3 regions of the Streptomyces sp. NPDC052773 genome follow, and region 2 is predicted to be linked to each of the others. Evidence: riboswitches for the same ligand, from Rfam matches in the RefSeq annotation. Region 2 holds a riboswitch; each other region holds the start of a gene.
What was found. A riboswitch is a leader RNA that binds a small molecule or an ion and turns the genes downstream of it on or off. The one in region 2 is predicted to bind cyclic di-AMP.
Positions count from the first base shown of each region.

Region 1: linked by a shared signal. The riboswitch ahead of ACIG0D_RS05480 (peptidoglycan DD-metalloendopeptidase family protein) and the one ahead of ACIG0D_RS17390 (M23 family metallopeptidase) in region 2 are both predicted to bind cyclic di-AMP.
Region 3: linked by a shared signal. The riboswitch ahead of ACIG0D_RS10100 (transglycosylase family protein) and the one ahead of ACIG0D_RS17390 (M23 family metallopeptidase) in region 2 are both predicted to bind cyclic di-AMP.

Region 1 is NZ_JBITZX010000002.1:77,671-82,919, forward strand. Features, by position in the region: gene ACIG0D_RS05475 (SGNH/GDSL hydrolase family protein) at 1-416, opposite strand, end outside; gene ACIG0D_RS05480 (peptidoglycan DD-metalloendopeptidase family protein) at 682-1,683, opposite strand; cyclic di-AMP (ydaO/yuaA leader) riboswitch at 1,688-1,853, opposite strand; gene ACIG0D_RS05485 (alpha-galactosidase) at 2,154-4,238, opposite strand; gene ACIG0D_RS05490 (tyrosine-protein phosphatase) at 4,445-5,242, shown strand.
Region 2 is NZ_JBITZX010000007.1:18,583-23,831, reverse strand. Features, by position in the region: gene ACIG0D_RS17405 (M48 family metalloprotease) at 1-38, shown strand, start outside; gene ACIG0D_RS17400 (dihydrofolate reductase family protein) at 81-1,217, opposite strand; tRNA gene ACIG0D_RS17395 (tRNA-Met) at 1,318-1,391, shown strand; cyclic di-AMP (ydaO/yuaA leader) riboswitch at 1,719-1,900, shown strand; gene ACIG0D_RS17390 (M23 family metallopeptidase) at 1,912-2,955, shown strand; gene ACIG0D_RS17385 (PrsW family intramembrane metalloprotease) at 3,072-4,457, opposite strand; gene trmB (tRNA (guanosine(46)-N7)-methyltransferase TrmB) at 4,498-5,249, opposite strand, start outside.
Region 3 is NZ_JBITZX010000003.1:467,387-472,635, reverse strand. Features, by position in the region: gene ACIG0D_RS10110 (septum formation initiator family protein) at 1-66, opposite strand, end outside; gene eno (phosphopyruvate hydratase) at 160-1,440, opposite strand; gene ACIG0D_RS10100 (transglycosylase family protein) at 1,767-2,453, opposite strand; cyclic di-AMP (ydaO/yuaA leader) riboswitch at 2,458-2,636, opposite strand; gene ACIG0D_RS10095 (transglycosylase family protein) at 2,818-3,852, opposite strand; gene ACIG0D_RS10090 (cytochrome P450) at 4,067-5,249, opposite strand, start outside.

The sequences.
Region 1 (5,249 bases), on a different contig from region 2:
CCGTTGTACGTCGCGATCTTGCCGCGGAGGTGCTTGAGCAGCGGCACGCCCCGGGTGTCGAAGCCGGTGGTGACGAGCACGGTGCCCGCGGCGGCGGTCAGCGCGGCGACCGCCCGCTCGAACCGCTCGGCGACTTCGTCGGGGTCGGTGCCGGGCCGGATGATGTCGTTGCCGCCGGCGCAGAACGAGACCAGGTCGGGCGCCAGTTCGATGGCCCGCGGCACCTGGTCCGCCACGATCTGGTCGAGCAGCTTTCCGCGCACGGCGAGGTTGGTGTACCGGAAGTCGCCCTCGGGCCGCCGGTCCGCGAGCAGTACCGCGAACCTGTCGGCCCAGCCGACGAACGCCCCGTCGGGGCCGGGGTCGCCGACGCCCTCGGTGAAGCTGTCCCCCACCGCCACGTACGACCCGATCACTGATCTGCTGTCATTCTTCGAATCGTCTGCCACAACGGCCCATGATTCACCTTTGAATGTGACTTACGCGACCGTAGGCAGGGGTTGACGGGCGGTGAGATAAGCCACTCTTCAAGGATTGGTCAACTACGGAATAAGCCACCACCGGAACGTCGCCGAAACGCGCGGGAGCCCGGCACACACCGAAGGCCGGACCCGGGGATCGGGGTCCGGCCATCGGCGGCGCGTGTACGCCGGGGTCAGGAACCGGCGCGGCGGGGAGGCGTCAGAGGGAGACGCCCTTCGAGCGGAGGTAGGCCACCGGGTCCACGTCCGAGCCGTAGTCCGGAGTGGTGCGGATCTCGAAGTGCAGGTGCGGGCCGGTCGAGTTGCCGGTGGAGCCGGAGAGGCCGACCTGCTGGCCGGCGGTCACGGACTGGCCGGCCGACACCGACAGCGAGGACAGGTGGGCGTACTGGGCGTAGTAGCCGTCGGCGAGCTTGATGACGACCTGGTTGCCGTACGCGCCGGCCCAGCCGGCGGAGACGACGGTGCCCGCGCCGACGGCCTTGAGCGAGGTGCCGGTGGGGACGACGAAGTCGACACCGGTGTGGTAGCCGCTGGACCACATGCTGCCCGCGACCTTGTAGGCGGTGCCGACGCCGGCGCCCGCGACCGGGGCGGTGTGGGTGGCGGAGGTGGTGGTCTGGGCGGCGGTGGAGGCCTGCGCGGACGAGGAATCGGCCGGCTTGGAGGACGACGGGGTCGACGCCGAGGACTGGGCCGACTCCGACGACTCGGACGCCTTCGACGAGCCGGACGACTTCTGCGCCGACTGCTGCGGCTGTCCCTGGGAGGACTGCGACGGCTTCGACTCCTCCGCGGGGGAGCTCTCCGGCGCGGTCGCGGTGGCCTTCTCGCCGAGGGAGAGCTTCAGGCCGGGGTGGATCAGCGACGGGTCCTCGCCGACGACGGCGCGGTTGTCGGCGTAGAGCTTCTGCCAGCCGCCGTCGACCTTCTGGTCCTCGGCGATCTTCGAGAGGCAGTCGCCGGACTTCACGGTGTAGAACCGCACCCCGGAGTTCTTCTCGGCGGCCTTCTTCTCCGGTGCCTGCTGCACGGAGGCGACGGACGGGGCCTTCTCGGAAACGGACTGCGGGGTGGCGGCGTAGGCGCCGGCGGCCCCCATCAGGGGCAGCGCGAGCGCGGCGCCACCGGTGCCGGCGACGGCGATGGAACGGGTGAAGCGCTGGGTCTTCGGACGGCGGTGCTTACCCTTCGCGGGCATGGCGAATTCCTCTCCGGCGCCTGCGAGGTGAGCTGTCGGGTGCGGACTGGAGATGCCCGGCCGCGTCGAGACGCGGCTTTACCCCAAGCCTGTTCCGAGGACCGGAACAGGCGGTGAACCTGTGGGTCCCCCGCTCCTGCCGTGCACGGGTGGGTTGGCGCGGGCACCAGGCGGCGGCAGGATTCGGCGTTCCGCCTGGATCGGTGTGGAACGTAAGCGACCTGGACGCACGGGGACAAGCGAAAGGTTGCGCTCTGGTCCTTTTCGATCTCTTCCGCCCCGGAATTCACGGTCACACTGCGTCGATTACGGAGCCTTCCTTTTCCGCGAACGCCCTTGAAAACCGCCTGAATTACGTGAACATGACCGACGACTCACGGTCACGGATATGAGCCTGCTCACGTGACACCGCTCCAGAACTCTTTATTCCAGAGCGAGTTACGACCAAGGCTGCAATTCGGACAGATCGCTCAGATACGACGGAGCCGGAGAACCGTCGCATCGAGGTCACCTCTCAGTCCGAGGCGCACACCGTGATGCAGCAGCACACCACCTCGGTGCACTTCGCCCGTTTCACGGCATTCGTACGACGCTGTCGGGTCGAGGCCGCGCAGCCGCAGCGCCGGTACGGGTTCCCCGTGATGCTGGGCCTGGAGCCAGGCGAGCACGACCGCCTCCTCCCCGAGGACGTACTGGACGGCGCTCAGCCCGCCGCCCGGAGGCCGCAGGCGGTACAGGTCGCCGCGCTGGACCAGCGGCCGGATCTCCTTGTAGAGGTCCACCCAGTCGCGCGCTTCCGCCAGCTCCTCGTCGCTCCAGCGGGTGAGGTCGCCGCCGACGCCGAGCACCCCGGCCATGGCGCTGACGAAGCGGAAGCGCAGCGAGCTGACCCGGCCGTTGAGCTGGGTGTTGGGGCTGTCCGTGACCCAGGCGGCCATCACGCGCGCGGGGTGGATCTGGCTGAAGCCGTGCTGGATGGCGAGGCGGTCGAGGGGATCGGTGTTGTCGGAGGTCCACACCTGGTCGGTGCGGCTGAGCACGCCGAGGTCGATCCGGCCGCCGCCGCCCGAGCAGGACTCGAAGGCGACACCGGGGTGAGCCGCGCGCAGCCGGTCCAGCAGGGCGTACACCGCCCGCACGTGGTCGGTCCACAGCCGCTGCGGATAGGGCTCGCCGGGCCAGCCCGCGTCGGTGAAGCAACGGTTGAAGTCCCACTTCACATAGTCGATGGGGGCACTGGAGAGCAGCGTGTGCAGCTGCTCCCACAGATACTCCTGGACATCCTCCCGAGCCAGGTTCAGTACGAGCTGATTGCGGAATTCCGTCCGCTTTCGTCCCGTCTGGTGCTGCACCCAGTCCGGGTGGGCCCGGTACAGCTCGCTGTCCGGGTTGACCATCTCCGGCTCGACCCAGATCCCGAACTGCATTCCGAGGGCGTGCACCTCTTCGGCGAGCGGCTTGAGACCGGCCGGGAAGCGGTCCGGGTTGGGCGTCCAGTCGCCCAGGCCCGCGCGGTCGCTGGTGCGGGCGCCGAACCAGCCGTCGTCGACGACGAACAGCTCGACGCCGATCTCCGCGGCCCGCCGGGCGAGCGCGCGCTGCCCGTCCTCCGAGATGTCGAAGCCCGTGGCCTCCCAGGAGTTGAACAGCACCGGCCGGTCCCGGTCCGCGTCGGGGATGACATGGGCGCGCTGGTAGGCATGCCAGGCGCGGCTCGCGCCGCCGAAGCCCTCGTCGCTCCACAGACCGGCGAAGACGGGTGTGGTGAAGGACTCCCCCGCCGCGAGCCGCGTCAGCCCCGAGTCGTCGTGTCCGGCGCCGCCGGTGATCTGCACGCGCGCGTCGGGCAGCAGGGCAACGGCGATCCGCCAGGAGCCGGACCAGCCGAGCGCGCAGCCGTAGACCTCGCCGCGCTCCTCCGTCGCGTCGGTGTCCAGGGCGACCCAGGGCAGGTGCTGGTGCCCGGTGTGGCCGCGGCGGCTGCCGATGACCTGCTCGCCGTAGGTGAGCGGCGCGGTGGTCAGCCGGGACTCCGCGGCCCACCGGCCGTGCAGGTGGGACAGCCGCCAGCCGTCGCGCTCGGGCAGCGTCCAGGTGGCGGAGTCGGCGCGCAGCAACTCCACCGCGGGCCCCTCGTTGCGCAGCGTCGCCCAGCGTTCGACGACGTCGTCCCGCATCCGGTAGTGCAGGGTGATCGTCAGTCCCGCGTCCCGGAACCGCAGCCGCAGCTCCTCGTCCGCGCTCCCGGGGTGCGCGATCTCGTACGTCTCGAAGGCCCACTCGGTGCCCCGCCGCTCCTCGGTGCGCACCGACAGGGCGGGGCGGACGAACCGGGGGCCGCCCTCGACCGGGTACTCCTCGCGGCCGTCGAGCGCGGACTCGAAGGGCCAGGCGTCCGGCAGCGGGCGGGCGGCGAGGGCTTCCGCGTCGGCGAGGGCGATCCTCGGCCCCCAGTGCAGGTGCAGCAGCTCGTCGTCCTCGGTGAGATGGACCGCGTAACCGCTCCTCGGTCCCGACAGCAGCCACGTCCGCCCGTCCTCGGCGATGTCCAGCATCACGCCCCCCACAGATTCCGACAGCCCCGCTCAAGCCCCGACATCATCAAGGCGTGAGAGGCCTCTCGGCAACGCCTGTGGACAACCGGACCCCGGCCGGGTATGCCCCCTGTGGACAACTCATTGCCTCAGGAATCCATGTCGTATGGTCGGAGGCGTGCCCGCCGACGACCAGCGCCGGCGGCGCCGACTGGGAGGGAGCCCACGTGACGCAGCAGGTCCCGTCGACCGAGCCCGAACTGGCCGGAGTGCGCAACTTCCGAGACGTGGGCGGCCTGCCGACCGTCGACGGACGCCGGGTGCGGTACGGCGTGCTCTACCGCAGCGGCCACCTCGCGCACGCCACCGCCGAGGACGCGGCCTTCCTCTCCTCCCTGGGCCTGCACACGATCTTCGACTTCCGCAACGCGGCGGACCAGAAGCTGGAGGGTCCGGACGTCGAGCTGCCGGGCGTGCGCAATGTGAACCTGCCGCTGAGCGACCCGGCCGACGGCGCCGAGTTCTGGAAGATGGTGCGCGACGGCGATCTGGACCAGCTGCGGGACCTGCTCGGGGACGGCAAGGCGGCCGACCGGATGATCGGCTCGTACCGCATGATCATCAAGGAGCGCACCGCCGAGCACTCCCGGGTGCTGCACGCCCTCGCCGAGGACAGCGTGCCCGCCCTGATGCACTGCGCGGCGGGCAAGGACCGCGCGGGTCTGTCGGTGGCGGTGACGCTGCTCGCCCTGGGCGTCGAGCGCGAGGCGATCCTCGCCGACTACCTTGAGTCCAACGCCAAGCACCGCCGCTACAAGGTGCACCGCAGCAGCAGCTCCGCCGCGGCCTACTCCCCCGAGGTCATGGAGCTGCTGAGCCCCCTCTTCGACGCGCGCGCCGAGTATCTGTCGGCGGCGTTCGACACCATCGAGGAGACCTGGGGCGGCGTCGACGCGTACCTGGAACAGGGCCTGAAGGTCACCCCGCAGACCCGGGAGCGGCTGCGGGAGCGCCTGCTCGACTGAGCCGGGG
Region 2 (5,249 bases):
GTCCCGGAGGGAAGGGGAAGGAGGGGGCGGGCTCGTGACCGGGCGTGCTGACCGGGCGCGGTGACGGTCCGCGGGTCGGGTCAGCTCAGCAGATGGCGGTTCGGCGCCTGGGCCGTCTCGGCGTACTCGGGGAGCACCACGACGTCCACGCCCCGCGCCGTGAGCGCCCCGACGCCGTCGGCGTCCGCCACGAAGGTGTCGGGCTCCCGCCACGCCGTGACGACCCTGCGGACGCCGGCGTCCAGGATCAGACCGGCGCAGGGGCGGGGCCGGGAGGCGCGGCGGGTGCAGGGCTCCAGGCTGCTGTAGACGGTGGCGGTGGGCAGCCGCGGGTCCGCGGGGTCGATCTTCGCCAGGGCGGCCTCCTCCGCGTGGACGACCGGGTCGTCGCCCTCCCGGGAGTGGCCGCGGGCTAGTTCCGTGCCGTCCGCGGCGACGACGATCGCGCCGACGCTGAAGGCGGACGCGGAGGGCGGGCACTGCGCCGCCAGGGCGCAGGCCTGGGCCAGCCAGTGGTGGTCCGCGGCCACCGCCGTCGTGCCCGTGCCGGGAGCGGTCGGCTGGTAGCGCACCAGGACCACGTCACCGACCGGGCGGGTCTCCACCAGACGCAGCCGGCCCGGCTGGTAGGGGCCGGGGCCGAACAGACGGGGCGCCTCCGGATCGCCGACGAAGAGGGGCGCGAGGGCGAGCTGGAGCTCGTCTGCCAGGCCCTGCTGGAGGAGTTGGGTGTGGACCGTCCCGCCGCCCTCGACCATCAGCCGCCGTACGCCGCGGACGTCGTGCAGGTCCGCGAGGACCGTGCGCCAGTCCCAGTCGCCGTCCAGCGGCACGACGTACGCCGTGTCCGTGATGCCCGACGCCCGCAGGCGTTCCGCGCCCTCCGGGGTGGTGTAGACGATCTTCTCCCCGCCGGTGTGCCAGAACCGCGCCTGCGGGTCCAGGTCGCCCGAGCCGCTGACCGTGACCTTCAGCGGGTACTCCGGCTTCCCGGCCGCCGTCCGGGCCGCGCGGCGCTCGGCGGAGTAGACCAGCAGCCGAGGGTTGTCGGCGCGGATCGTGCCGGCGCCCACCAGGATCGCGTCGACGGACGCGCGGACCTCGTCGACCCGGTCGAAGTCGGCGGGGCCGGACAGCAGCAGACGCTCGGGGCCGGTGTCGTCCAGACAGCCGTCCAGGGAGACGGCGGCGGAGAGCAGGACGTACGGGTAGGGCATCGGCGCACCCATCTGGAGACGGCGGGATCCTGGTTCGCTTTCCAGGGAAACTACCTCTGGCGCGAGGGGTCCCGCGCATGGCGTACACTGGTGTCAACGACGCGGGGTGGAGCAGCTCGGTAGCTCGCTGGGCTCATAACCCAGAGGTCGCAGGTTCAAATCCTGTCCCCGCTACTGAAGGCTCAGGGCCGGAATCCATGAAGATGGGTTCCGGCCCTGAGTGTTTTCGGCGGCCCTGCTCGCCGTACGGCGGCCCTCCGCTGTCACCGGGAGTAAACGAGCAACCCCACTCCGCATAACATCTGAGTCACCATCAAAAACGAGAACGCTGCTGAAGTGATTCTGAGTGAGGGTCAACTCGCCCGGTTTTCGCCGCTCGTGGGCACTACGTCCACCCGGCGAACCGTAATGATCAAGCGGAACGGCTTGGAAATCACCCCCTGGTTCTATTAACGTCCGATAACGCAGCGCGGTCGTCCCAGCCGTCACAAGAGGCGGCTCCGTGCGCACGCGCCGAATCCCGTGAGGGAACCGGGGAACCACCACCTTGGGGTGAATCGGGCGTAAGGGGTCGAGTCCACACGCGGCTGAAAACCGCTCAGGGCACGGCTTGTTTACGCGCGTAGGAGACCTTCCTGCTCCGAACCCGTCAGCTAACCCGGTAGGCGAGAAGGAAGGAAAGGAGTACGCCCACGTGGCGTCCAACCGGCCTGCCCCCGGGGCCCCGTTCGTGCCCGGCCAGCGCACCGCCGACCCCGCCGACACCTTCGTGTACGGCGATCAGCGCACCGACGAGGGCCCGTGGGAGGAATGGAACCCCACTGCGGAATCCATTCGCCCCGTACGCGGCCGGCATCGCGTCACCAAGCAGCGCGGCGGACTCGCCCGCAGCTCCACCGTCCTGGGCGTCGGTGTCATAGCCGCCGTCGGCGCGGGCGGCATGGCCACCGCGCAGACCGGCAAGCCGCCGGTGTCCATCTCGATGCCCGACCTGCCGAACGTCGGCTCGCTCATCTCCGACGACACCGAGGCCGAGGCCCCCGAGGCCGCCGCCACCCCGCTCAGCAGCATCGGGGTCACCGCCGCCGACTCCGGGCAGGGCACCACCGACGCCGGCGAGGCGCTGCGCGCCCGCATCATGGCGCAGGCCGAGCAGCAGCAGGACCAGGTCGAGTCCAAGGCCGCCGCCGAGGCGCTGGCCGCCGCCGAGAAGGAGGCCGCCGAGGCCGCCGCCAAGGCGGAGAAGGAGGCGGAGGCCAAGGCCGCCGCCGCGAAGAAGGCCGCCGAGGAAGAGGCCCGCAAGAAGGCCGAGGCGGAGCGCCTGGCCGAGCTGGCCAAGCAGTACACGCTGCCGACCTCCTCCTACGTCCTCACCGCCAGCTACGGCCAGGCCGGCGCCATGTGGTCCTCCGGCTACCACACCGGCCTCGACTTCGCCGCGCCCACCGGCACCCTCATCAAGGCCGTGCACTCCGGCACCATCACCGAAGCCGGCTGGGACGGGCCGTACGGCTACAAGACCGTCCTCACCCTGGAGGACGGCACCGAGATCCTCTACGCCCACCAGTCGTCGATCGGCGTCAGCGTGGGCCAGAAGGTCACCACGGGCGAGGTCATCGGCCGCGTGGGCGCCACGGGCAACGTCAGCGGCGCGCATCTGCACATGGAGGTCCACACCGGGGCCGGTGGCGCGCTCGACCCGATGGCCTGGCTGCGGAGCAAGGGCCTCACGCCCTGAGCGGACGCCCGCTCCCTCTCCTTCTTTCTCTTCCGAACCCCGGTTCCTCTTCCGGTCCCCGGCGGTCCTGACGGCAACCCCCCGACGTCAGGGCTGCCGGTCGGCATGCCGACCGGTCACGTCCGGTACGGGTTGTAGGCCGGGTACGGCGCCGGGTGCGCGGTGTGCGGCGTCCGCTGCACGGGATGCGGCGGGCGGTACTGCGGGTACGGCGGCCGGTGCCCCGGGTACGGACCCGCGGGGCCCGGCATCGGCCACGGCATCATCACCGGCACCGGCGGGGCCGTCACGCGCGCCGCGTACTCCAGCGCCGGGCGGGCCACCTCGCGGCGCCGCCACAGCTCGTGCAGCAGCTCCCGCTCCCGCAGGACGAAGTCCGCGCCGGCCCGGCCGCTGCGCCCCCGGTGCCGCAGGAACGCCAGCGACGTCGCGTACGACTCGTACTCGGTGACCGCGCGGGCCGCCGGTTTGCCGAGGTGGTGCCGGGCGTAGTCGCGGGCCAGGTGGCGGGCGCGCATCGAGCCGAGCGCGAAGGGCTCCGCCGGGCCCAGCCAGCCGGCGGCCACATACGCGGGCAGCTCGTCGCGCACGGTGCGCAGCTCCCGCTGCCGGGTCCAGATCACGAGCCAGGTCAGCAGCCCGAACGCGGGCACCATGAACGCGGCGTACACCGCGAGGAACGCGTAGCCGCCGAAGCTCGCCGAGCCGTTCCACAGCGCGTGCATGCCCATCGCGAGCAGCAGGCCGCACGGCGGCAGCAGCAGGCGGCGCATCCGCTGGCGGGGCCCGGACAGGGCGGCGATACCGAAGCCGATGCCGGTGAAGACGGTGAACAGGGGATGCGCGAACGGGGACATCACGACGCGCACGAAGAAGGTGGCGGCGGTGACGGAGGCGATGCCGCTGTCGCCGGAGAGCTGGTCGGTGCCGAAGGCGGTGCCGAGGTAGAGGATGTTCTCGGTGAACGCGAACCCGGTCGCGGTCACCCCGGCTATGACCACGCCGTCGACGATCCCGGTGAAGTCCCGCCTGCGGAAGAGGAAGAGCAGCAGGATCGCGGCGGCCTTCGCGGACTCCTCCACGACCGGCGCTATCACGGTCGCCCCGAGGGTGTCCGCGCCGGCCGGGTCGGCGGTCGCCGTCGCTATCCACTGGGTCGCGAAACTGTTGGCGACGATCGCGATCAGCGCCGCGGCGCAGGCACCCCAGGCGAACGCGAAGATCAGGTTCCGCCAGGGGCCCGGCTCCACCCGGTCCAGCCAGCGGAACGCGGCTATGAGGAGCGGGACGGGCAGGACCGCCAGGCCCAGACCGACCAGGAACCCCTCGGTGCCGGTCTCCTCGCGCACCAGGGCGAGGATGACGAGCCCGGACAGCGCGAGCAGGGTGATGAGCGCGCCGTAGCGCACCCAGGGGCGCTGCCACCAGTGCGCGGGCCGGGGCGCCCCCGCGACGGGGACGGAGGCACCGGGGGGCGTGGGGTACGGGGGACTGCTGGCCACGGCATTGACCCTTACGAGGGACGGAGCCGCCCGCGGTGGATCAGGCGTCGGCGGGAGGCTGAGCTGACGTTGTGTGTGGTACGCGGCGGAAGAGCAGGTCGTTCACGACATGACCCTTGTCCAGTCCCTGACCCTCGAAACGGGTGAGCGGACGGAACTCCGGGCGGGGCGCGAAACCGCCGTCGGCCTGGGTGTTCTCGAAGTCCGGGTGCGCGGTGAGCACCTCGAGCATCTGTTCCGCGTACGGCTCCCAGTCGGTGGCGCAGTGCAGGATCGCGCCGGGCTTCAGCCGGGTCGCGGCGAGGCTCAGGAACGCCGGCTGGATGAGCCGCCGCTTGTGGTGGCGCTTCTTGGGCCACGGGTCGGGGAAGTAGACGCGCAGACCGTCGAGGGAGTCGGGGGCCAGCATCTCGCGCAGCAGGATGATGGCGTCGCCGTTGCCCACGCGGATGTTGGTCAGGCCGCCCCGGTCGGCGAGGCCGAGGAGGTTGCCCTGGCCGGGGGTGTGCACATCGACCGCGAGGATGTTGGTGCCGGGGTCGGCGGCGGCCATCTGCGCGGTGGCCTCGCCCATGCCGAAGCCGATCTCCAGGACGACGGGGTTGTCGTTCCCGAACAGCTCGGCGAGGTCGAGGACCCGGCTGCCGTCGATGTCGAATCCCCACTTCGGCCACAGCCGCCTCAGCGCGTCCGCCTGCCCCGCGGTCACCCGGCTCCGCCTCGGCTGGAAGCTCCGGATGCGCCGCTCGAAGTGCGAGCCGGCGGGGTCCGCCTGGGGACCCTCGGGGAACC
Region 3 (5,249 bases), on a different contig from region 2:
GGTCTGCTCGCCGAGCAGTCTGATCCTGGTCGCGGTGGAGAACCGGTCCCGGTCCTTCACGGCCATCGTCCCGCCTCCCGTTCACGCGCGTACGTCCCCGCACACGGTACGGGACCGAGTACGGGGACGTACGTACGACGCTTCCTACGCGAGCGCTGCTCAGCCCTTGAAGCGGGGGAACGCGCTGCGGCCGGCGTACACCGCGGCGTCGTCGAGGATCTCCTCGATGCGCAGCAGCTGGTTGTACTTGGCGACGCGCTCGGAGCGGGCCGGGGCGCCGGTCTTGATCTGGCCGCAGTTGGTGGCGACGGCGAGGTCGGCGATGGTGACGTCCTCGGTCTCGCCGGAGCGGTGGGACATCATGCACTTGTAGCCGTTGCGCTGGGCCAGCTCGACGGCGTCCAGGGTCTCGGTGAGCGAGCCGATCTGGTTCACCTTCACCAGCAGGGCGTTGGCGGCGCCCTCCTCGATGCCCTTGGCCAGGCGCTCCGGGTTGGTGACGAACAGGTCGTCGCCGACGAGCTGGACCTTGTCACCGAGCTGGGCGGTAATGGTCTTCCAGCCCTCCCAGTCGTCCTCGAACAGCGGGTCCTCGATGGAGACCAGCGGGTAGGCGTCGACCAGCTCGGCGTAGTACTCGGTCATCTCGGCGGCCGAGCGGTTCTTGCCCTCGAAGACGTAGGAGCCGTCCTTGTAGAACTCGGACGCGGCCACGTCGAGGGCGAGGGCGATCTGCTCGCCGGGGGTGTAGCCGGCCTCCTTGATGGCCTCGAGGATGAGGTCCAGGGCCTCGCGGTTGGAGCCGAGGTTCGGGGCGAAGCCGCCCTCGTCGCCGAGGCCGGTGGACAGGCCGCGGTTCTTCAGCACCTTCTTGAGGGTGTGGTAGACCTCGGCGCCCCAGCGCAGGGCCTCGGAGAAGGACTCCGCACCGATCGGGGCGATCATGAACTCCTGGATGTCCACGTTGGAGTCGGCGTGCGAGCCGCCGTTCAGGATGTTCATCATCGGCACCGGGAGCAGGTGCGCGTTGGGGCCGCCCAGGTAGCGGAAGAGCGGCAGGTCGCTGGCCTCGGAGGCGGCGTGCGCGACGGCGAGCGAGACGCCGAGGATGGCGTTGGCGCCGAGCGAGCCCTTGTTGTCGGTGGCGTCCAGGTCGAACATGGCCTGGTCGATCAGGCGCTGCTCGGTGGCGTCGTACCCGACCAGCTCCGGGCCGATCTGCTCGATGACGGCCAGGACGGCCTTCTCGACACCCTTGCCGAGGTAGCGGTTCGAGTCGCCGTCGCGCAGCTCGATGGCCTCGAAGGCGCCCGTGGAGGCGCCGGACGGGACGGCGGCACGACCCGTGCTGCCGTCGTCGAGGCCGACCTCGACCTCGACCGTGGGGTTGCCTCGGGAGTCCAGGATTTCCCGGGCTACGACGACGTCGATGGACGGCACGAGCATCTCCTTCGTGGATGTGACGCGGTTGGCAGAACCGCGGGTGTGGCTCTGCGAGACGAGCCTAACCGGCTCCGGGGGATCGGCCAGCCGACCGCCCACCCCGTGGACGGAACCGAGAGTAAATTGTTTCCGAACGGAACAAAGACCGTTTCGGAAAATCCGCCGTCTCGGGCGGGGCGGGCGGGCGGCGGACACGGCAGGCGGGCGCCGCGAACACATGGGCGGCCAGGCGGCGGACGCGCGGCCGGACATGACCCCGCCCCGGCGCGTACGGGGGAGACGCGCCGGGGCGGGGAGTCTGCGGACGTGCCGCTGCTCTCTTCTTACTTGAGGTGCAGCTGCTGGCCCGGGTAGATGACGTCGGCGTCGTCGACGATGTCCTTGTTCAGCTCGAACAGCTTCTGCCAGCCGCCCTTGACGTCGTGCTCCTCGGCGATCGTGCTGAGGGTGTCGCCCTTGACGACCTTGTACTCGCCGTCGCCCTTCTCGACCTTCTTGCCGGTCGGGGTGGTGACGGTCTTCTCGGCCTTCTGGGCCGGCTCGGCGGCCGGGCGCTCGGCGGAGCGGGAGGCCGGCTGCTCCTCGGTCTCGCGGGCGGCGGTGGAGCCGGTGCTCTCGGCGGAGCCGCCGTTGTACGGAGCGCTGGAGAGGTTGACGCCGCAGTGCGGCCACGCGCCCTTGCCCTGGCCCGCGAGGACCTTCTCGGCGATGGCGATCTGCTGCTCCTTGGTGGCCTGGTCGGCCGTGGCGGCGTACTGGGTGCCGCCGTACGCGGCCCAGGTGGAGGCGGAGAACTGCAGGCCGCCGTAGTAGCCGTTGCCGGTGTTGATGGACCAGTTGCCGCCGGACTCGCACTGGGCGACGGCGTCCCACTCGGCGGCGGTGGCGGCGGAGGCGTTGCCGGCCGCCATCAGCGGGCCGGCGACGGCGGCGCCGGCGACACCGGCGATGGCGATGGCGCGGGTGGCCTTGGACGGACGACGGTGCTTGCCCTTGCTGGAAAACAGCATGGATCGATCCCCTCACCGACGCCTACGAGGTGAGCTGTCGGGTTCGGGCCGGTTGAGTTGCCCGGCCGCGGCTCTCGCGAGCTGCGGCTTCACCCCAAGCCGGTTCCGGTGTCGAGTCTCCTCAACGGCCGGGCCCGGCACTTACCTTGGGTCCCCCGCTCCTGCCTACGGCGCTTGAAGCGACGACTGTTCCCGGGCGCCGCTGGCAGGATTCGGCGTTGCGGCAGCCGGGGCTCGCGGTGACGAGCGGCTTTGACCGTAGCCACGCGATCAGCGGAATTTCAAAGACGATCAGGGCTTCTGAGACCTATCTCTCACCATGTTTATAACGGACATTCACCGCGAACCGTATGCTGAAGTCCCGCTACTTTTCTCCCGGTTCAACCCCGACCTCGAGGGTCTGACCGGGGAGGATGAGGTCGGGGTCGGCGCCGACCGTCGCCTTGTTCTCGGCGTAGAGCGCGGACCATCCGCCCTGCAGGTCAAGGGAGTCGGCGATGCCCCAGAGGCTGTCGCCGGAGCGGACCGTGTAGGTGCCGTCGGCCGCGTCGCGGGCGGCGGCGGAGTCACGGGAGGCGTGCCGCCCGGAGGGCTCGGTCGTACGACTGTCGGCGGCCTCCTCCTCGGCGCTGTCACCGCGGTGGCGCCCAGTGCCGGTGGAGCCGCTTTCGCCGGTGCCCGAAGAAGGGGCGTTCTGGCCGGACTTGTCCGACTCGTCGTTCTTGGTGGTGGCCGAAGGAGAGTCACCCTCTCCCCGTGCGTCACCCGACGACGCACCGTCGGTGGCGGCGGGGGACGGCGAAGTCGTGCCAGAACCGGACGATTCGGCATCTTCCGAGGCGCCGGCACCACCGGAAGACAGGGAGGAATCGGAGGATTCGGCCGTTTCCGAGGATCCAGAGTTTTCCGACGAGTCGGACAAGCCGGACTCGGGGCTCGTCGAGGAGTCGTCGGCGTCCGGCGTGGCCGTCGCACCCGACGCGGCGTCAGCCGCGAGACCGGTGTCGACACCGGGCGACGCGGAGTCGCCGTCGAGGCCGGCGAGCAGACCGCAGGTGGGCCAGGCCGCCACGCCCTCGGCGGCCAGGATTCTCTCGGCCACGGCTATCTGCTGCGAACGGCTGGCCACGTCGGGGCTCTCCGCGTAGTCGAGGCCGCCGTACTTCACCCAGTTCTCCTGGGATATCTGCAGACCGCCGTAGTAGCCGTTGCCGTTGTCCGCGCTCCAGGAGCCGCCGCTCTCGCACTCCGCGACCCTGTCCCATGTGGCTCCGCCGGCGGCGCTCGCGCTGGTCGCGCCGAGGAGCGGGATGGCGATGGCGGAACCGGTCACTCCGGCCGCGACGATGAGGGCCGGGGCCTGGCGGGGGCGACGGTGACGACCGTTCCCGGAGAGCATGCGGGGACCTTTCGCGAGACAACGGTGAAGCGCGGCACCGCTGCTGTGACGCTCGGCGCCGCGTTGATGGGTGAACGTATAGGCAGACGATCACTTGTCACAAGTTAATGCCGCACAGATCACGTGAAGATCACAGAGGTGAGGGTGTGTCACCTTTACGGCGGGGCAGGCTCGCTGGTCGCGCCGGGAACCGCGGGCGCAGCCGCGCGCGTCCTCACCGCTCGGGGGTGAACTCCACCGGCAGCGTACGCAGTCCGCGCATGATGAGGCCGCCGCGCCAGCGCAGCTCCGCGGGGTCGACGGCCAGGCGCAGATCCGGGAGGCGGGTGAGGAGGGTGGCGAGCGCGGTCTGGCCCTCCAGCCGGGCCAGCGGGGCGCCCAGGCAGTAGTGGATGCCGTGCCCGTAGCCCAGGTGCTGGTTGTCGCGGCGGGCGAGGTCCAGGGTGTCGGGGTCGGCGAACCGGGCGGGGTCGCGGTCGGCGGCGGCGAGCACGACGAGGACCGGGTCGCCGGGGGCGATGTCCTGTCCGCCGATGGTGAGCGGCTGGGTGGCGAAGCGCCAGGTGGCCAGCTCCACCGGGCCGTCGTAGCGCAGGAGTTCCTCGACCCCGGTCTCCAACAGGCCGCGCTCGCCGGCCGCCAGGGAGCGCTGGAGGCGCTCGCGCTGTTCCGGGTGGGTGAGCAGGGCGTAGGTGCCGTTGCCGATGAGGTTGACCGTGGTCTCGAAACCGGCGAACAGCAGGATGAACGCCATCGCCGCCGCCTCGTTCTCGGTCAGGTGCTCACCGTGGTCGGAGGCGCGGATGAGACCCGAGATCAGGTCCTCGCCGGGGGCGGGTTCGGCGGGCAGGGCCTCCCGCTTGCGGTGGATGAGGTCGGCGAGATAGCCGCGCATCTTCTTCACCGAGCGCGCCACGCCGCCCCGCGGGCCGCCGCCGTGCCGGATCATCATGCCCGCCCAGTCCCGGAAGTCGTCCTGGTCCTCGCGCGGTACGCCCAGCATGTCGCAAATGGCGTAGATGGGCAGCGGGAAGGCGAACTCGTGGATGAGGTCGGCGGAGCCGGTGCGGGCGAACCGGTCGATGAGGTGGTCGGTCAGCTCCTGCACACGCGGCGCGAACTCCGCGACGCGCCGGGGCGTGAACGCTTTGGAAACCAGGCGGCGCAGCCGGGTGTGGTCCGGCGGGTCGATGTTGAGCAGATGCGTCATCAGCTCCGCCTTGCGCTCCCCCGGGATGCCCGTCTTGCCCTTGGCGTGCGCGGGCTCGTCGTGGTGCGCGGGGTTCTTCGACAGCCGCTGGTCGGCGAGCGCCTGCTTGGCGTCGGCGTACCGGGTGACCAGCCAGGCCTCCACCCCGCTGGGCAGCCGGGTCCGGTGCACGGGGGCGTGCTCACGG